One region of the Alkalispirillum mobile genome, then DNA from elsewhere that is predicted to be linked to it. Evidence: predicted binding sites of a transcription regulator. Region 1 holds the regulator's gene; each other region holds the start of a gene.
What was found. Region 1 encodes sigma-54, which starts transcription at its own class of promoters, with help from an activator protein. Its sites were predicted from a motif close to TGGCANGNTNCNTGCTT; they were not measured.
Positions count from the first base shown of each region.

Region 1 (5,079 bases):
CCGCCGGGTACTCGACCGGATCGAGGTGGACGGCAGCCCCGCCACCTACGAGCAACTGCCGGAGGACCAGACCGACAAAGTGCACGCCGAGGCCCCGCGGATGGAGTACTACAGCCGCGGCCCGCAGCGGATTTACCTGCTGCAGGGCGCAGAGCTGTGGCAACGGGAAAACCGCATGTCCGGCGAGGAGATCCGGGTCAACCTGGAGACCCAGGAGGCACAGGCGGAGGGCCGCGAGGACCGGCGCACGCGCACCATCTTCTTCCCGGCCGAGGAGACCGACGACCCATGAGTCGTCTGGAAGCCCGGTCCCTGGTCAAGCGCTACCGCCGCCGCACCGTGGTGGAGGAGGCCTCGCTGACGGTGAACGCCGGCGAGATCGTCGGCCTGCTCGGCCCCAACGGCGCGGGCAAGACCACCTGCTTCTACATGGTGGTGGGGCTGGTGCGCGCCGACGGTGGCCAGATCCTGCTCAACGGCGAGGACATCACCGCCCTGCCCATGCATGCCCGGGCCCGCAAGGGCGTCGGCTACCTGCCGCAGGAGGCCTCGGTGTTCCGCAAGATGACCGTGGCCCAGAACATCATGTCCATCCTGGAGACACGCCCCGAGCTGAGTCGCAAGGGCCGCGAGGAGCGACTCCAGGCCCTGCTGGACGAGTTCCACGTGCCGCATCTGGCCAACCAGAATGGCATCAGCCTCTCGGGCGGGGAGCGGCGGCGGGTGGAGATCGCCCGGGCGCTGGCCGCCGACCCGCAGTTCATCCTGCTGGACGAGCCCTTCGCCGGCGTTGACCCCATCTCTGTGGTGGATATCCAGCACATCATCCGCCAGCTCACCGAGCGCGGGATCGGCGTGCTGATCACCGACCACAACGTGCGGGAAACCCTGGGTATCGTGGAGCGGGCCTACATCCTCAGCCAGGGCCGGGTCATTGCCCGCGGCAGTGCCGACGAGGTTCTGGCCAACCAGGCCGTCCGCGAGGTCTACCTGGGGGAGCATTTTCGGCTTTGACCCCCTTTCCGCGGTAAACTGGGAGTACAGGCAGATACCCGGCCCGGCAATGGGCTAGCATGGGATTATCAAAGCGGTGCGTGCCACGACATACATGAAAACAAAGCTCACCCACATCACGATCAATCAGAACGGCCCCCGGGCCCGTTGGGATCGGTCATGAAGCAGTCGCTGCAACTCAAGCTCGGCCAGCAACTCACCATGACACCCCAGCTGCAGCAGGCCATCCGCCTGTTGCAGCTCTCCACCCTGGATCTGCAAATGGAGATCCAGCAGCAGCTAGAGTCCAACGTCATGCTGGAAATGGCCGAGGACGAGCAATTGGAGGACGAGCAGCGGTCGGAGGCGGACGAAGCTGACCAGAACACCGCCGACGAGCCGGGCGAGGACACGAGCGGCGAAGAGCAGAGCGATGCCGAAGCCCCCGCCGCCGAGGAGCCCGCCGCCAGCCAGCAGGACGACATCCCTGACGACCTTCCGCTCGACTCCAGCTGGGACGAGATCTACGACGGCAGCACCCCCTGGAGCCAGCCCGACAGCGAGGATGAGGACCGCGACCCCTGGGCCAACCGCTCCGGTGGCGGTGAAAGCCTCCACGAGCACCTCACCTGGCAGGCTGAGCTCACCCCCTTTACCGAGCAGGACGCCGTCATCGCCCAGGTCATCATCGACTCGGTGCGCGACGACGGGTATCTGGGTGCCGACATCGAAGAACTGATCTCCGCCCTGCCCGCCGAGTGGGAGGTGGAGCCCGAGGAGGTCGAGGCGGTCCTGCGCCGCATCCAGCACTTCGACCCGGTAGGCGTGGCGGCACGCGACCCGCGTGAAGCGCTGCTCATCCAGCTTGAGCAGCTGCCGCCCGACACCCCGCTGCTCACCGAGGCCCGCACGCTGGTGGACCAGTACCTGGACATGCTGGTGCAGCGCCAGTACGCCCAGCTGTGCCGGCGCATGAAGCTCAACCAGGAGCAACTGCGCGAGGTGCTGGCCCTGGTCCAGACCCTGGACCCGCGGCCCGGCTCCCAGATCAGCGACGACGAGACCCAGTACGTGGTCCCGGACGTGGTGGTGCGCCGCATTCACGGCCGCTGGCAGGTGGAGCTCAACCCCGACACGGCCCCGCGGCTGCGGGTCAACAGCTACTACGCCAGCCTGATCAAGCGCGCCGACAACAGCAGCGACAACACCACCCTGCGCAACCACCTGCAGGAGGCGCGCTGGTTCATCAAGAGCCTTCGCAGCCGCAACGACACTCTGCTGAAAGTGGCCCGTTGCATCGTCGAGCGCCAGCAGGGCTACTTCGACCACGGCGAGGAGGCCATGCAGCCGCTGGTCCTGCGCGAGGTGGCCGAGGCGGTGGACATGCACGAATCCACCATTTCCCGGATCACCACCCGCAAGTACATGCACACCCCGCGGGGCACGCTGGAGTTCAAGTACTTCTTCTCCAGCCACGTGCAGACCGTGGATGGCGGCGAGTGCTCGGCCACCGCCATCCGCGCCCGTATCCGGCGACTGGTCGCCGACGAGAACCCGGCCAAGCCACTCAGTGACAGTCGCATTGCAAATATCCTTCAGGAAGAAGGCATAAACGTGGCAAGACGGACCGTAGCCAAGTATCGTGAGGCCATGGCCATCGCCTCGTCATCCGAGCGCAAGCGACTGGCCTGAACCGCAACGTTGAAGGAGGCGGCATGCAAATACAGATAACCGGCCACCATGTGGAAGTCACGGACGCTCTCAAGGACTATGTCCACGACAAGTTCAAGCGCCTGGAGCGCCACTTTGACAACCTGGTGGACAGCCACGTCATCCTCTCCGTGGAAAAGCTTCGCCAGAAGGCGGAAGCCAACCTGCTGATCAGCGGCAACCGGCTGCACGCCGAGACCACCAACGAAGACATGTACGCCGCCATTGACGGCATGGTGGACAAGCTCGACCGGCAACTGGTCAAGCACAAGGAGAAGGTGACCGACCACCACCGCAGGGAGGGCGCTGCGCAGAAGGCAAGTGCAGGGGCCGCGGACGTAGACGCAGAATAGCCACAGCAAACCACTGGCGGCCGGCGTCCTGCCGGCCCCGGCCGCCCTGGGCTGAACATCATCATGAAAATCGCCGAACTCATCACGCCGGACCGAATCCGTTGCGAAGCCGAGGTCAGCAGCAAGAAACGCGTGCTGGAACAGCTCAGCGACCTGCTGACCACGGACGACACCACCCTGGCCGCCCCCCAGGTCTTCGACCGCCTGGTGGCGCGTGAGCGCCTGGGCAGCACTGGCCTGGGCCATGGCGTGGCGCTGCCCCACGCCCGCATGGAGGGCATAGAGCAGGCCCGGGGGGCGCTCATCCGCCTGGGCGAAGGCGTCGACTTCGACGCCTTTGACCGCGAACCGGTGGACCTGCTGTTTGCCCTGGTGGTGCCGGAGCACTTCACGGACGAGCACCTCCAGATCCTGGCCGACCTGGCCGAGATGTTCAGTGACAGCCGCCTGTGCGAGCGGTTGCGGGCCACCGGGGAACCGGAGCGGCTCCACCAGCTGCTGGCCGAGTGGCAGGGTAGTGAGACGGCAGGGTAGCGGCCACCGACACGGCGGCCGCCAGAAGGCGGAGCACCGACATCCATGCAGAACCTCAGGTTGATCATCATCAGCGGCCTGTCCGGGTCCGGAAAGAGTGTGGCGCTGCACACGCTCGAGGATCAGGGCTGGTATTGCATCGACAACCTGCCCGTCGGTCTGCTCAGCGCTTTCGCCCGCCACGTCAACGACAGCTGCCAGGGGGCCAGCGGCCGCTACGCGGTGGGCATCGACGCCCGCAACCGGCCGGAGGACCTGGCCCGCATCCCGGAGATACTCGACGAACTGGGCGGTCTGGGGCTGAACAGCGAGGTGTTGTTCCTGTTCGCCAACCACGAGACCCTCATCACCCGCTTTAGCGAGACCCGCCGCCGCCACCCCCTCAGCGGCGACGATGCCACGCTCGCCGATGCCATCGCCCGGGAAGAGACCCTGCTGGCACCGCTGCGTGCCCGCGCCGACCTGACACTGGACACCAGCGACACCAACGTCCACCAGCTGCGCGACCTGATCCGCGAGCGGGTGGAGCACCAACCCGGCCGGCTCTCGCTGCTCTTCCAGTCCTTCGGCTACAAGCACGGCATCCCGTCCGATGCCGACTACGTGTTCGACGCCCGCTGCCTGCCCAACCCGCACTGGGAGCCCAGGTTGCGTCCGTTCACCGGGCAGGACGCACCGGTGCAGAGCTACCTGGAGGCGCAGCCGGAGGTGGGGCGGCTAATGCAACAGATCGAGGAACTGGTCAGCACCTGGCTGCCCGCCTTCCGCAAGGAGGCACGCAGCTACGTCACCGTCGCCATCGGGTGCACGGGCGGCCAGCACCGGTCCGTCTACCTGGCGGAGCAGCTGGCGCGGCGTTTCGATAACGGCACGGATGCCGTCAGTGTCCGCCACAGGGAGTTAAGCCATTGAGCTGCCAATCCGGGAGCAACCCCCAGGAGCGCCACGGAATCACCACTGTGCCTAGCGAAGAACTCGACATCGTGAACAAGCTGGGGCTGCATGCCCGTGCCGCCGGCCGTTTCTCCGCCCTGGCCTCGGAGTACCCTTGCACCATCCGGGTCACCCGCGGCGAGCGCACGGTGGACGGCAAGAGCGTGATGGGCCTGATGATGCTGGCGGCCGGCTGTGGCAGCCGTATCCAGGTGGAGGCCGACGGCGAACAGGCCGAAGAGGCGCTGACAGCGCTTCGCGACTTGGTGGCGGACGGCTTCGGTGAGGGCACCGGCCCGCAGCGGAGCCATGACACCCCCTCAGACCACTGACCCCCTCCACAGCGCCCGTCCGGGTGCATAATATGGGTGTACGGGGGCCATCATCACAGCCCGCGACGCAATCACCGCCACCATCAGAGGATACCGGGAGCCTATGCAACTGAAGCAGTTGGTCGAGACTTGGGAAGAGACCGCCGCCGAGCAGCGTACGCCTTACGAATACCGGGTGCGCCTGCCCCTTGCGGATGCCGCGAAGCTCGGCGCGCTGGCCGAGA
Region 1 covers NZ_RCDA01000008.1:1,642-6,720, forward strand. The annotation lists gene lptA (lipopolysaccharide transport periplasmic protein LptA) at 1-292, shown strand, start outside; gene lptB (LPS export ABC transporter ATP-binding protein) at 289-1,014, shown strand; gene DFR31_RS13490 (RNA polymerase factor sigma-54) at 1,174-2,685, shown strand; gene hpf (ribosome hibernation-promoting factor, HPF/YfiA family) at 2,709-3,056, shown strand; gene ptsN (PTS IIA-like nitrogen regulatory protein PtsN) at 3,120-3,590, shown strand; gene rapZ (RNase adapter RapZ) at 3,636-4,502, shown strand; gene DFR31_RS13510 (HPr family phosphocarrier protein) at 4,550-4,855, shown strand; gene DFR31_RS13515 (type 1 pili tip component) at 4,959-5,079, shown strand, end outside.

Region 2 (5,079 bases), on a different contig from region 1:
GGCGGCCAGACGTGGGAGCGGGACAGGGAGGTCAACCGCCGGATCCGCTACCAGGGTGAAAGCGCACTGGATTACGCGCTCGGCGGCTCGCTGGATGACCAGCGCCGCGAGGTCAACCAGCACCTGGAGGGCGACCGCCACCCGGAAACCGTCGCCCTGGCGCAGGGTTGGCTGGAGGAGACCGAGGACCCGCAGGCCCTGCTCGGCCACGCGATCAGTTTCTTCCGGGAGCAATCGTTCGGGTACACCCTGAGCCCGCCGCTGATGCAGGCCGACATGGTCGATGAATTCCTGTTCGAACACCAACAGGGCTTCTGCGAGCATTTTGCCGCGGCGTTCGCGGTGATGATGCGCGCTGTGGGTGTCCCCACCCGCGTGGTCACCGGCTACCTGGGCGGCGAGATGAACCCGGCCGGCGACTACATGATCGTCCGCCAGTCCGATGCCCATGCCTGGAACGAGGTCTGGCTCGAAGGGGAAGGCTGGGTGCGGGTCGACCCCACCGTGCTGGCCGCCCCGACGCGCCTGGACGAGGGCCTGGAGGCGTCGGTGAGCGACCCCGACAGCGTGCCCGCGATGGCGCGTTTCGACGCCTCCTGGCTGCGCGGGCTGCAACTGCGCTGGGATGCGGTGAACATGACCTGGCACCGCTGGATGCTCGGCTACGGGCCGGAGATGCAACGCCAGTGGTTGGAGCGGCTCGGGCTGACCAGCTGGCAACAGGCGGTCATGGCACTGGGTGGCGCACTGGTCGCCCTGTCACTGCTGCTGGCCTGGATCACCCTCTACCGCGGGGCGCCCCGTCCGTCCGACCCGGCGGTACGCGCCTGGCAGAAGCTGACCCGGAAACTGGGCCGGAAGGGCCTGCCCCCGCAACCCGCAGAACCGCCCAACCGCTATGCCCAACGAGTGGCCCGGGCACGTCCCGACCTGGCCCCTGGCATCTTGCAACTGGCGCGGCTTTACCAGCAATATCGGTACGAACCGGCGCCTAGGGAGGCGGACCTGCGCGCCCTCCGGGAGGGGGTGCGAAAACTGCGCCCCTGACCGCCTGCCGAAGACAGCCAGGAGCTCCGCGCCCATGCACGACACCCCTTGGCTTATCGCCCATCGCGGCGACATTGAAAGGCACACAGAGAATACCCTGCCCGCCTTTCGCTCCGCCCTGGACAGGGGGGCGGACGGTATCGAGCTGGACGTTCAGTTCACGGCGGATGGCACACCGGTGGTCTTTCACGACCGGGACCTGCGCCGTATCACCGGACAACGCGGGTGCCTGGCGGAGATCGAAGACGCGGAGTTGGCCCGCCGGGGGCTACGCCCCGGCCCGGCACAGGCGGAACAGTTCCACCTCCCCACGCTCAGTGAGGCCTGTAAGCTGTTGGCCGGTACCAACACCCCGGTGTTCGTCGAAATCAAGACCAATGCACTGGCCCACCATCGCATCCCGCACGCGGTGGACCGGGTGCTGCAGGACAGCGTGCTCATCGCCAGCCAACGGGTGATCATCAGTTTTAACGACAGTGCGCTGCAGGTAGCCCGGTCGCATGCCCGCGTAGCGGTGGGCTGGGTCTTGCAGGACTGGGATATCACCTGCCGGGAGCGGGCCGAGGCGCTGAAACCGGACTGGCTCTTCTGTGACGAGCAGTTACTACCGCCTGGCCCGGCACCGTTATGGACCGGCCCATGGGCATGGGCAATTTACGAGATTAATGAAGCGGGACCGGCCGCAGCGCTGGCACGCCGAGGCGTGAAGGCGGTGGAAACGGGAAGGCTGTCGGCCTGGTACCGATGACACCAGGCCGAGGGCCGATGCGCCCGGGGCGCTCACCCGCCCCGGGCCCACTCCGGCCCACGTCGTAGCGGACTGAGGCCCCCTCAGCGCACGCTGCGGCGACGGTCCGCCAGCGGCTGCTCGGTCAACCCCTGGCGCTCCGCAACCCGGCGGACAGCCGGCTCCTGCGCCAACTGCGCCAGCGTGATGCCGTTCAGGAAGTCGTAGATCTGCCGGCTGAGGTCCATCCAAAGATCATGGGTCAGGCAGCGCTCACCCTCCTGGCAGTCACCACGGCCTTTGCACCGCGTGGCGTCGACATTCTCGTCCACCGCAGTGATGATGTCCGCCACCGTGATCTGGTCCGCCGGCTGTGCCAAGCGATAGCCGCCCCCCGGGCCACGAACGCCCGAGACCAAGGAGTGCTTGCGCAGGCGCGCGAACAGCTGCTCCAGGTAGGACAGCGAGATCCCCTGAGACTCGGAGATATCCGCCAGGGTAACCGGCCCCTGCCCCTCGTGCAGCGCCAGGTCCATCATGGCTGTGACCGCGTAGCGGCCCTTGGTCGATAGCTTCATTACAACCTTCCCGTATATCTAGCAAGAAACGCCAAAAACCATTCGTCTTTTATAGGCACTAAACCCAGCCGCGTCAAGGGAAATTAGCGGCGCCTACGGTTTGCGCGTATGCCGCTCAGGCGGTGGGCGAACCAAAGCGATGCCCCTCGCCCAGGCAGAACCGGAGCCAACGGTTGAGGAAGCGATTCGCACGCCAGCGCCATTCCAGCGAGGGCCCCTGCTCCCGGGCCTGGCCACGGCGGCCGCGGCCGACCACTTCCGCCACCCGGGCATCGTAATAGATGCGAATCCGCAGGGCCGGTAGCGTCTCCCCGGCCGGGGCTTCTTCTGCCAGGAACTGATGTGTCAGGTAGTACGTCCGCGTATAAGGGGTGGATTCGAGCAACTCCACGTGCAACGCCGCCCCCTTGGCCAGCGGGCTGACACGGCAGACCCCTTCGCCATCCTCTGGCAGCAACCGCCTCAGAAAGAGGTAATTGGACTCGTAAAGCTCCATCAGACCGCCGAAGCTCGGCCCGGTGGACTGGGTCTCTAGGATGGCTGGTGAACGCATCATAGCTCACGATGCTACCACATGCTGCAACCCGGTACGGCCGCAACGGCGGGCGCCCTGAGCGCAGCACGCCTCCCTGTCAGCGCTACCAGACCGGCGGCAATGGCGTGCCTGCCTCAGGAAAGGCCCAAGGTTAATAAGCGCTGAGCAACCCCATGATTAGCGTCGAGGCACTTTACAATTACCCCCATTCAGCCATGACTAACCACCCCAATACTGCCCACAAGCCCCTCTAAATCCCGCTGTGATCCGCCTATCCACGACCTGGCATAGCGCTTGCTTTCCTTTAATACCACCTCATGCAATTAGGTCTGGAGGAGCGCTATGAAACACAAGCTTACCGCGCCGTTGACTATTGTTGGCATCGCCATTGTCACCTATGGCTTGCCGGCACAGGCAGACATTGTCACGCTGGGCTTCGAGGAGTTTGGGGCCATCGATGGAAATGAAGCTGTCGGGGACTTTTACGCAGGCGGCACCAACGAGGCTGGCATCACCGGCCCGGATTATGGCATCACGTTCTCAGAAAACGCCTTGGCATTGACATCCCAGACAACGAATGAACCCGGGGCTGACGGCAACTTCGAAAACAATCCGGTGGGCGACAACATCCTTTTCTTCCTCGGCGGCGAGGCCGCGACCATGAATGTCGCCGGTGGCTTTGAAACCGGATTCTCCTTCTATTACACATCGTCCGAACAGGCTTTCGTCAATGTCTATGACGAGCCTGACGGACAAGGGAACATACTCCAATCTCTCGACTTATCGCAAAATTGGCAGGACGCCAATTGCACGGACACCGCGAGCACGGACTTCTGCAACTTCAACCCTGTGGGGGTGGAGTTCGATGGGGTTGCCCAATCAGTGGACTTCGGTGGCACCATCAACCAAGTCGGTTATGACGCCATCACGCTTGGTACCGATGTCCCCGGCGACCCCACGGAAGTGCCCGAGCCCGCCACCTTGACGCTCTTCGCAACGGGCCTGTTGGGCCTGATGGGGCTGACCTTCCTGCGACGGCGCCCTGTGAGCTGACCCGGCCACGGGAGTTCCCCCCCACGCCGGCCGGGCCCGGATCCGCGGGGCCGGCTGGCACCCACCAACCGAGCGCCCGTCGGCACCCGCTCCATCCGCCGACCCCCTCGCCCAATTTCGAGGGGGTCGGCCCTGCCGCGCCCCGAAGATCGGCCCTGGGCTGGAAAACCGGGGACACTTCTAATAGAGTCGCCGCTCCAGCTTGGCCTCGTGGATGATCTTGGTCGCGATCTCCTCGATGGACATGGTGGTGGTATTGACGAAGGAGATGCCCTCGCCCTTGAACAGGGCCTCGGCGCGAGCCACCTCGTAGCTGCACTGGCGCAGCGAGGCGTAGTCGCTGTTCGGCAACCGTCCGGAGCGGATTTTCTGCAGCCGGTCCACGTTGATGGTCAGCCCGTAGAGCTTGCGCTTGTGCTCAACGAGCTTGCGCGGCAATTTGCCGCGGGTCAGGTCATCCTGGGTCAGCGGGTAATTGGCCGCGTAAATGCCGTACTGCAGCGCCAAGTAGATACAGGTCGGGGTCTTGCCGCTGCGCGATACGGCGGTCAGGATGACGTCGGCACGGGAGTAGTGATTGGTCACTGCCCCGTCGTCGTGACTGAGCGCATAGTTCATCGCGTCGATCCGGACGTCATACATGTTATTATCCACGACCCCGTGGGAGCGCCCGATGACGTGGCTGGACGGCATATGCAGTTCCTGCTCCAGCGGGGCGATGAAGGTATCGAAAAAGTCGAAGAGCACGGCGTCGGTGGTCTGCATGACGCGGCGCACGTGGGCATCGACGACGGTGGAGAACACGATGGGCCGCAGGCCACTGCGCTGGCCGGCGGCGGCGATCTGTTCCACCACCTGGTTCGCCTTCTCTTCGCTATCCACGAAGGGGATGGTGCGCTGCTCGAAATCGAGCGTGAACTGGGTCAGCAGGCTGTGGCCCAGCGTTTCGGCCGTGATACCGGTGCGGTCGGAGACAAAGTATACGGTACGTCTGGCTTCGGTCATTGACGATGCGGGCTCCGCTGGAATGGGCAGCAAAAAGGTTGCCAAAGCATGCTAGCGGAATTGCCGCCACCCTGCACAGCAACCCGTAGGCAATCGCGAAACATCAAGGGGGACGCAACCTTGCAAGAGTATGT
Region 2 covers NZ_RCDA01000001.1:691,634-696,712, forward strand. The annotation lists gene DFR31_RS03240 (transglutaminase TgpA family protein) at 1-1,047, shown strand, start outside; gene DFR31_RS03245 (glycerophosphodiester phosphodiesterase family protein) at 1,082-1,795, shown strand; gene iscR (Fe-S cluster assembly transcriptional regulator IscR) at 1,879-2,352, opposite strand; gene DFR31_RS03255 (DUF1249 domain-containing protein) at 2,468-2,908, opposite strand; gene DFR31_RS03260 (PEP-CTERM sorting domain-containing protein) at 3,230-3,940, shown strand; gene ppsR (posphoenolpyruvate synthetase regulatory kinase/phosphorylase PpsR) at 4,121-4,945, opposite strand; gene ppsA (phosphoenolpyruvate synthase) at 5,066-5,079, shown strand, end outside.
Region 2: the regulator sigma-54 is predicted to act here: its motif matches at 3,171-3,187, upstream of DFR31_RS03260 (PEP-CTERM sorting domain-containing protein).

Region 3 (5,079 bases), on a different contig from region 1:
CTTGCTCTGCTGGACGAAGTCCGGGTAGGCCTCGATACCACACTCGGTGATGTCCAGCCCCTGCTGCTCTTCCTCTTCGGTCACACGGATACCCATGACCGCCTTGAGGATCATCCAGAGCACCAGGCTCACGCCGAACGTCCAGGCGAAGATGGTCACGATGCCCACGATCTGGGCGAGGAAGCTGGCATCTTCCATCCAGAGGAGGACCGCCAGCAGGCCCCAGATACCGGCGGTACCGTGGGCCGAGATCGCACCCACCGGGTCGTCGATCTTCAGCTTGTCCAGGCCAACGATGGAGAGCACCACCAGCACACCACCGACGGCGCCGATGAAGGTAGCCAGCAGCATGCTCGGCGCGTCCGGGCCTGCCGTGATCGACACCAGGCCGGCGATGGCGCCGTTCAGGGCCATGGTCAGGTCAGCCTTGCCGAACATAAGGCGGGCGGTGATCAGCGCCGCCACCACGCCACCGGCGGCTGCCAGGTTGGTGTTGGCAAAGACCAGGGCGACGGCGTTGGCCGAATCCACGTCGGAGACCTTCAGCTCGGAACCGCCGTTGAAGCCGAACCAGCCCAGCCAGAGGATAAAGACACCCAGGGTGGCCAGCGGCATGTTGGCACCGGGGATGGGCCGTACTTCACCGTTGGGGCCGTACTTGCCCTTACGCGGGCCAAGGACCAGTACTGCAGCCAGGGCGGCGGAGGCACCGAACATGTGCACAATGCCGGAACCGGCGTAGTCGGCGTAGCCCAGCTCATCGAGGAAGCCCTCGCCCCAGCTCCAGTAGCCCTGGATCGGGTAGATGAAGCCGGTGAGCACCACCGCGAAGAGCAGGAAGGACCAGAGCTTCATCCGCTCGGCCACCGCGCCCGAGATGATCGACATGGCGGTTGCCACGAACACCACCTGGAAGAAGAAGTCGGAGACGTCGGAGTAGTAGGAGCCTTCACCCGCTGCCACCGCGGAGGCGCTGTTATCGGACGCGCCCAGGATGAAGCTGATCGAGGGGATGACCGAGCTCAGGCCGTCGCCGTACATGATGTTGTAGCCCACCACCATGTACATGATGCAGGCGATGGCGTAGAGCGAAATGTTCTTGGTGAGGATTTCCGTGGTGTTCTTGGAGCGGACCAGGCCAGCTTCCAGCATGGTGAAGCCGGCGGCCATCCACATGACCAGCGCGCCGGATACCAGGAAATAGAAGGTATCCAGGGCGTAGGAAAGTTCGCGTATTTCTTCCATTGTGCTTGCTCCCGATGATCCTTGAGTCGTCTGATGCAGGGATCAGTGGTGAAGGAAAGGCATCAGAGCGCGTCCGAACCGGTCTCGCCGGTACGGATACGCATGGCCTGCTCCAGGGGAAAGACGAAGATCTTGCCGTCGCCGATCTTGCCGCTGTTGGCGGCCTTGGCGATGGCCTCACAGGCGCGGTCGACCAGGTCGTCGGCCAGTGCCACCTCGATTTTCATCTTCGGAAGGAAATCCACCACGTACTCGGCGCCGCGGTAGAGCTCGGTGTGACCCTTCTGACGGCCGAAGCCCTTCACCTCGGTGACCGTGATGCCCTGCACCCCGATCTCCGAGAGGGCCTCGCGCACGTCATCGAGCTTGAAGGGCTTGATGATCGCAGTTACCAGTTTCATGGGTTGGTCCTCTAAACAGTCCTTGCCAAAACCCGCAGTAGGTGTAAACGCCCGGTGGCGTTCGGGCTGAGACACTGCAGAGGCCGTGCCAGATTGTTTAAACCGCCTAAAAACAGGCCGTTGTTGCGTGTTTCCGTGGCTGTGCGCCATACTGCATTGCACCACGCGGGGGATCGCCCCGCCGGAGCGCACCAAAAGGGTGCGGCGCACCAAACAGGGGATACCACCCGGGAGAAATCGCCATGCTGGATCCAAAAACCCTCGATGAGATGGCCAGAAAGTTCACCGCCAACCTGCCGGAGGGCGTGCAGCAGTTTCAGCGGGAGGTGGAGCAGAACGTGCGGGCCAGCCTGCAGGCCGGCTTCTCCCGCCTGGACCTGGTGACCCGGGAGGAATTCGACGCCCAGGCGCGGGTGCTGGCGCGCACCCGGGCGCAGCTGGAAGAGCTGGCGCAGCGGGTGGAGGCCCTGGAAGCGGGCGGCAGCCAGGCCGATAAACCCGCCGGGGCCAGCGAGAACCCCGCTACCGGGGAGTAAGCCCCACCAGCACGGATGCTGACTAAGGAGGTCGACAAGGATGTCATTGGCCGTGGTCTACACCCGGGCCTCAATGGGGCTGGACGCCCCGGAGGTCACGGTAGAAGTACACATCGGGCCCGGGCTGCCCTCCCTGGCCATTGTCGGGCTGCCGGAAACCGCCGTGCGCGAGGCGCGCGAGCGGGTCCGTTCCGCGCTCACCATGGCCGGGTTCGAGTTTCCCCCTGGCCGTATCACCGTCAACCTTGCCCCCGCCGACCTGCCCAAGGGCGGCGGCCGTTACGACCTGCCCATCGCCCTCGGTATTCTCAGCGCCTCCGGCCAGTTGCAGGCCCGGCTGGAGGGCTGGGAGTTCGCCGGTGAGCTGGCCCTGGGCGGTGCCCTGCGGCCCGTGCCGGGGTTGTTGCCGTTCGCCCTGCGGACCCGTGAGGCCGGCCGCGGACTGGTGGTGCCGGAAGGTTCCGGCGCCGAGGTGGGTGTGGTCCATCCGGAAGCACTCTCCGCCGGCCATCTGCTGGATGTCTGCCGCCATCTCTCGGGTGAACCCTGCCTGGCTGTGGCGCGGCCGGGCCCGCTCGGTGCAGAGGCCGCTGCAGTGGCCGATCTGGCAGACGTCCGGGGGCAGGCCGGTGCGCGGCGCGCGCTGGAGGTTGCCGCAGCCGGGGGGCACGCCCTGCTTTTCAGCGGGCCCCCGGGTACCGGGAAAAGCATGCTGGCCGCCCGCCTGCCCGGCATCCTGCCGCCGATGACCCATTCCGAGGCGCTGGAGGCGGCGGCCGTGGCCTCCATCAGCCACCACGGCTTTCGGCCCGGGCAGTGGGCGCGGAGGCCCTTCCGCCAGCCACACCACAGCGCCTCTCAGGCGGCGCTGATCGGTGGCGGCCGCAAACCCGGACCGGGCGAGGCCTCCCTGGCCCATCGCGGCATTCTGTTCCTGGATGAATTGCCGGAGTTCCCCCGCACCGCACTGGAGGCATTGCGCGAGCCACTGGAGACCGGTGAGGTCCATATCTCCCGCGCCTCGGCCCGGGTCAGTTACCCGGCCCGCTTCCAGCTCATCGCGGCCATGAACCCCTGCCCCTGCGGGCATCTGGGCGATCCCGGTGGCCGTTGCCGGTGCACCCCCGAGCAGGTGGAGCGGTATCGCGGCCGGCTTTCCGGGCCGTTGATGGACCGGCTGGATATGCAAGCAGACGTGCCCCGCCTGACTGCCGCGGAACTGCAGGGTCGGTCGGAGGGAGAGAGCAGCGCCACGGTGCGAGAGCGGGTGGCGCAGGCGCGAGATCGACAGCAGGCCCGTGCCGGCGTCGAGAACGCGCGACTACAGGGGCAGGCTCTGGAGCGTTGTTGCCGGCTCACCCGGACGGATGCCGGACTACTGGCGCGGGCCATGGACCAGCTGGGCCTGTCAGCCCGTGCCTACCATCGGATACTGCGCCTGGCCCGAACTATCGCGGACCTGGAGGGAGCGGATGGGCTGGCCACCCGCCACATTACTGAGGCGCTTTCCCTGCGCCGGGGGCTGGAGCCCGGGCGGAAGGCGCCCGGGCCCTGAGGCCCAATCGGGGAGGGGGTGGCTCAGTAGTCCACCTCGAGGCCCGACTCCTCCAGCATCCAGATGACCACCCAGCGCAGCTCGGTGTCATCGGCGTCGGCCCCGCCGCGCGGGGGCATGGCGCCCATGCCGCTGATCACGTTCTCCACCAGGCCGTCCAGGCCGCGCTCATCCAGCCGCGGAGCCCACTCGCCCTCTTCGCCGGTCACCGGCGAGCCGGCCACACCACTGGCATGACAGGCCATGCAGGCGGCCTCGTTGATCTGCTGGGCCACCTCCGGATCGAAGGCGGGGCGGTCCTCCTCCTCCTCCGGTGCCTCGTCCACGTCATCCGCTTCGGCCACGGCCTCGTCCGGGTCCACATCCTCGTCCTCGACGGTGCCGGGGGCCTCGTCGCGACCGGCGATGGCCACCTGCCCGACCGGCGCGATGGCCTGCAGCACCCGCTCACGCTCGTGTTCGGCGCGCTGGTCGGCCTGGTGCGTGATGGTGCCGCCGGTGTAGTGCGACAGGCCTGCCAGCACCAAGGCGATGAGTGCCAGTAGGACGATGATACCGATGAAGGTATTTACGAAGGTCTGGTCCTGAGTCTTGCTCACGGGGGATCCTCACCACTGGGTGGTTAATACGATGACAATAATGGTTATTCTTTGGCCGGCAAAGCTTGCCATGAAACCGGGGTCATGGGTAGCCCTCGGGCGCCGGTTAAGGTTGCGGTTTGCATCCGCTATTGCCCAGTGCCCCAATAGGTTAATCCGGTGCCCGCTCTCGCAAGCGTAGCAGGCCGCCCCCGGTTCCGCGCCCTCAACGGCGCTGGATGAGCGTGCCCACGCCGGCGTCGGTGAACAGCTCCAGCAGGCAGGCGTGCTCCACCCGGCCGTCGATGATATGCGCGGCATTCACCCCGCCGGCCACCGCGTCCAGCGCGCAGCGGATCTTGGGCAGCATGCCGCCGGCGATGGTGCCGTCCTGGATCAGTTCGTCCACCCGGCCCGGGTTGAGCCCGGTGAGCAGTTCGCCCCCCTTGCTCAGCACCCCCGGGGTGTTGGTGAGCAGCATGAGTTTTTCGGCGCCCAGCACCTCGGCGATCTTGCCGGCCACCAGGTCGGCGTTGATGTTGTAGGACAGGCCGTCCTCGCCCACGCCGATGGGCGCGATCACCGGTATGAAGGCGCCGTGATCGAGCATGTCCACCACGGAGGGGTCGATGCGCTCCACCTCGCCCACGTGGCCGATATCGATGATCTCGGGGGGCTGGTGTTCCACCTCCTGGTGCGAGAGCTTGAGGCGGCGGGCCCGGATCATGCCGCCGTCCTTCCCGGTCAGGCCCACGGCGCGGCCG
Region 3 covers NZ_RCDA01000001.1:1,702,142-1,707,220, reverse strand. The annotation lists gene DFR31_RS08085 (ammonium transporter) at 1-1,245, opposite strand, end outside; gene glnK (P-II family nitrogen regulator) at 1,308-1,646, opposite strand; gene ubiK (ubiquinone biosynthesis accessory factor UbiK) at 1,889-2,182, shown strand; gene DFR31_RS08070 (YifB family Mg chelatase-like AAA ATPase) at 2,223-3,737, shown strand; gene DFR31_RS13785 (c-type cytochrome) at 3,761-4,336, opposite strand; gene argB (acetylglutamate kinase) at 4,542-5,079, opposite strand, start outside.
Region 3: the regulator sigma-54 is predicted to act here: its motif matches at 1,721-1,737, upstream of glnK (P-II family nitrogen regulator).

Region 4 (5,079 bases), on a different contig from region 1:
ACTGGGGCATTTCCAACGCGGCGACAGCGAGGCGGGCACCGAGGCGCTGGACAGCGCCCGGGCACTGGACCCCGACCTGGCCGAAGTGCACCTGGCAGAGGCTTTCCAGGCGCTGTCGGCCGGTGAAACCGATGCCGCCTGGCAGGCCGTTGAAGCCGCGCTCTCAGCCGATGACTCCCTGGCTGCCGCATGGGGCACCAAGGGGGATCTCTCGCAATGGCGTGGGGACACCGACGGTGCCCTGGCGGCGTACGGCAAGGCGGTGGAATTGCGCCCGCAGGTCATATCCAACCGCTTCAAGCGCGCGCTGGTGCTCGTGGAGCAGGGTGATCTAGACAAGGCCCGGGAGGACGCCGACTTCCTGCGGGAAGGTGCGCCCGGCCACCCTGCGGGGCATTACCTGACCGGGCTGATCCACTACGAACGCGGGGACCGCTCTGCCTCCCGCCCCCACTTCCAGGAAGCCCTCTCGGCCCACCGCAATTACCGGCCCGCCATGCAGCACCTGGCCTCGGTGCAGCTGAGCGCCGGCAACCTCTCCCAGGCCGAGCACCTGCTGGAGCGCTACCACGCTACCGGCAACGGAACGGCCATGAGCTACCGGCTCAAGGCGCGCCTGCGGGTGGAACAGGGTCGGCCGGAAGCGGCCCGCGAGGTGCTGGCCGAGGCCCTGGAACGGCAGCCCGAACTGATCACCGGCCTGGGGGAACAACTCGCCGTGCTGCACATGGAGGCCGGAGACGCCGAGCAGAGCATCCGCACCCTCCGCCAGGCGCTGGTGGCACAACCGGACTCCGTGGAGCTTCAGGAAATGCTGGGTGTTGCACTCCTGCAGAGCGGGGATGCCGATCAGGGCCTCGCCATGCTCCAGCAGGTCGCGGACACCACCCCGGAGATCGTCCGGGCCGATATCGTCGTGGCGGTGGGTCACCTGAACGCCGGGCGCTACGAAGAGGCACTGGCCGCCGGGGAACGCATCCGCGAGAAACAACCGGACAGCCCCAACGGCTACAACTTCATGGCCGCCGCGCTGCTCGGCATGAACGAGATCGACGAGGCCCGCCTGGTCTACCAGGAGGGGATGGCCAAACTGCCCGGCGACCCGTCGCTGGGTATGAACTTGGCGATGATGGAGCTCGTCCAGGAAAACCGTGAAGCAGGCATCGCCGCGCTGGAGGCGATCCAGGAGCACAACCCGGGGCATGCCCCCTCGGCCATGAGACTGGCGGAGCTCGCGCACCAGGACGGGGACACCGGGGCCAGCACGCGCTGGCTGGAAAAGACCATTGAACACCATCCGCAGGAGGCCCAGCCCTACCTGTTGCTGGCCCGCCTGCAGCTAGACGGGGGGGCACCGGGAGAAGCCGCGACGACGCTGGAACGGGGCCTGGAACATCATCCGGAACACCCCCTCATGCTCTTCGCGCTGGGCGACATCCGCGAGCAGCAGGGCGACCACGAGTCGGCGGCAAGCCTGTTCCATGACTTGACGGCGGTGGACGAAGACAATGCCGAGGCCTACTACCGTCAGGCCCGAAATCTCACCGCCCTGGGGGATAATGACGGCGCGCGTACCGCACTGGAGCGGGCGGTGGAGCTCGAGCCGGATGACCTGAGCGCCCGGATTGCCCTAGTCCGACTGCTGGCAGCGGACGGCGAGATCGAGGCGGCACGAGCGGCTTTCGAACCACTGGAGACCGGGGATCACCAGGATCGCCCCGTGGTCAAGGCACAGCGAGGCTGGTTCCACAACGAGGCCGGACGGTACGAGGAAGCTGCCGCGGCATATGGCGAGGCGCTGGCGAGCGAAACCCGGCGGAGCTGGACGCTTGCCCGTTACCGGGCCCAGTTACAGGCTGATCAGCCCGATGCCGCCAAGCAGACCCTGCAGGATTGGCTGGAGCGCCACCCCGGTGACGGGGTCGCCCGTCACCTGCTGGCGGCCCGCCTGATGGAAGGCAACCAGACGGACGAGGCCGAGACGCTGTACCGTGAGCAGATAGAGCAGTACCCGGAGGACTACCTGGCCCTGAACAACCTCGCCTGGCTGCTCCGGGAATCCCGGCCGGAGGAGGCGCTGGGCCTTGCCGAGCAGGCGGCGGAACTGGCGCCCGAAGCGCCGGAGATCCTGGATACGCTCGGTGTCGTGTTGCTTTACAACTCGCGTCCCGACGAGGCGCGGGAGGTTCTCGAAAAGGCGCACGAAATCGCACCGGGCCAGCCGGGTATCCAGTTCAACCTGGCGCGCAGCCTGGAGGCGGCCGGGGATACCGAGCGGGCCAGGGCGGTCCTGGACCGGCTTCTGGCCGACGAGAGCGACTTCCCCGACCGACAACGGGCCGAGGAGCTGCTGCAGACGCTGGATGGCTGACACTCACGCCCCGGGCCGGCGATGCCTGAAATACCCCTGTCGCCGGTCCGGGTGCGCCCCTTCACCAAACTGTCCAGCCGCTTTACACCCCCGCCTGATCCCGGGCGTACAATGACCGAAACGCCACCCCGAAGAAACTTTTAATCCCTCCATAACAACAAGTTACGTTGCCAAAAAAAACCTGGCACCTGATTTGCTTCTCCTGAGACAGGGTCGGGTGCACCGATCCGGAAAGACCACCACCCGATCACTCGATCAAGTACCAGGTCACAGGAGACGACATCATGAAAAGGTATACCCGCCTCATGGCAGCAGCCGGGCTTACCGCGGGACTGGGTTTGGCAGGGAATCCCGCCGTGGCCAGCCTCTACGAAGACGTGAACATTGAGCACACGCGAGACGGAAACGCCTTCACGACAGAGATCTTCAACCAACTGGAATTCCGTTTTCTGGCGGAGACCACTCAATTCGGGGATGGACCGGCTCCCGTGGAGGGAGATACCTTCTCGGATTCCGGCGCGGGCCAGGTAAGAGACATCTTTGAACCCGGCGGATCAGCTCCCGTATTTGACGCCAACGTCCGGGACAGACTGGGTTTCGTCTGGAATGACCTGACCGGCTCGCTCGGCAGCTTTACCTCGGGTGCCCCCGGGACGCTCACCACAACGTCGCAGTACGACCCGGGCGCCATCTTCAGTTGGTATTACGGCGATGACGTAATCGACTGGAGCAACACCAACATGCAAGCCAACCAGGCTTCAGTCACGGATGGCGACAGGGGAAACTTGGTGCAGGTGCTTGAGTTGACTCTGACCGGCGGCTCCGCCGACCTGACCTTCGAGGATGATGAGGGCGTGGCCGGTGACTTCATCCGCGGTTCTTATCGCTTCGACTTCGAAGTCACGAACGCACTCGCGGGCTTTTGGAAGATCGGTGACCTTGATTTCGCTGACTTCCTTGATGAAGACGCGCCGTTCAAGTTCTCCTTGGTCGCCGACGCCAACGCGAATGCCCGCGACCCTGTTATTGATGATGACGTCGAGGACGCCCTGTTCGTCACCACGACAGGCGGTACCGGGCAGATCGGGTTCAACCGCGTACCCGAGCCGGGCTCCCTGGCGCTGATGGGCTCTGGCCTGCTCCTGCTGGCCGGCCTGATCACCCTGGTGGGTCGTCGCAGCCGCGCGGTGGAGCCGACGGCAGCCTGAACCGACTGAACTACAACAATAAAGTAAGACCTAGAGACGAGGGCCCCACAATGGGGCCCTCTTTTTTGTCGGCGGCCTCACTTCCTGCGGTCACCTAGAACAGAACGCCGTCACCCCACCCTTCCGGCTGTCATTCGACTGAACAGCACCAACATGGCGGGCAGCACCAACAGGTCGTACAGCAGTGCCGCCGCCAGCCCAAAGGCGGTGAGCAGGCCAAAGCTCTGGGTGGGCTGGAAGTCCGACAGGCTCACCAGCAGGAACTGTGCGATCAGCACGATGGTGGTCGCGGTAACTGCCCGACCGCTCTGCCTGAAGCTGCGGGCCACCGCCCAGGCCACTGGGCTCCCGGCACGCCGGCGGCGCAGGTAAGCGTGCAGGATGTGAATGGTGTCGTCCACGGCGATCCCCACCGCCACGCTGGCAATCATGGCCGTGGCCATGTCCAGCCAGATCCCGAGCAGCCCCATCAGCGAGAAGATCAGCACGATGGGCGTCAGGTTGGGCACCATGCTGGCCGCTGCCACGGGCACGGAACGCCACATCAGCAGCATCAATACCGACAACAGCCCCACCACCACCAGCAGGCTGTGTAACTGCCCCTGGATCAGTAGCCGCTCCTGGTCGGCGAACAGCCGGCCCATGCCGGCGATATCCCACTCCAGGTCCGCCGCCGGCTCCGCCTCCAGATGGTCGCGCAGGTCGGCCATCAGCGCGTTGAGCTCCTGGGCGCCGGTAGCATTCAGGTTGAGCAGCAGCCGGCTGCGGGTGAAGTCGCGATCCACCACGTCCCACAGGTCCTGGCCGTCGTAGATGAACAGGTACTGGGCCACCAGTTGCTCGTTGTCGGGTACGGTCCGGTAGTCCGGGTCCTCCTCGTTGAAGGCCCAGTGCATCTCCGCCACCAGGTCAGGGAGTGACAGGCTGTAGTCCACCTCGGGGCGCGCATCCAGCCAGTCCTGCACCCGTTCGATGGCCTGCAGCCTTTCGGGGGCCATCAGGCTGTCCCAGTCGGGCCCGTCGAAGACCACCTCCATGGCCATCACGCCGGAGAGCTGCGACTCCACCTGGCGGGTGGCGCGGGTGATCTCGTGGCCCTCGTCGAAGAAGGCGTAAAGGTCGGTTTCCACCTCCACGTGGCGAATCTGCGGGATGGCCACGACAAACAGCAGCACGGCCGCGCCCACCACCCAGCCGGCCCGGCGGACCGCCAGGTGGGCAGACCACCGGAGGAAGCCGTCCAGCTGCCGCATCCCCCGGCGTTGACGCACCCAGGGGCCATGGTCGTAGCGGGCAAGGATCGCCGGCAGCAGGCCCAGCACGCAGGCCGCTGCCACCAGCACGCCGAAGGCGGAGACCTGGCCAAAGGCCTCGATGGGACGGATGGGGCTGACGCTGAGCGAGGCCAGCCCGGCGGCGGTAGTCAGCGCCATGAACAGGGTGGGGCGCGCCACCGCCTGCAGGGCTGCCTCGACCCGCGCCCGGCCCTGATACCCCCGC
Region 4 covers NZ_RCDA01000001.1:1,606,064-1,611,142, forward strand. The annotation lists gene prsT (XrtA/PEP-CTERM system TPR-repeat protein PrsT) at 1-2,371, shown strand, start outside; gene DFR31_RS07675 (PEP-CTERM sorting domain-containing protein) at 2,656-3,579, shown strand; gene DFR31_RS07680 (efflux RND transporter permease subunit) at 3,690-5,079, opposite strand, start outside.
Region 4: the regulator sigma-54 is predicted to act here: its motif matches at 2,554-2,570, upstream of DFR31_RS07675 (PEP-CTERM sorting domain-containing protein).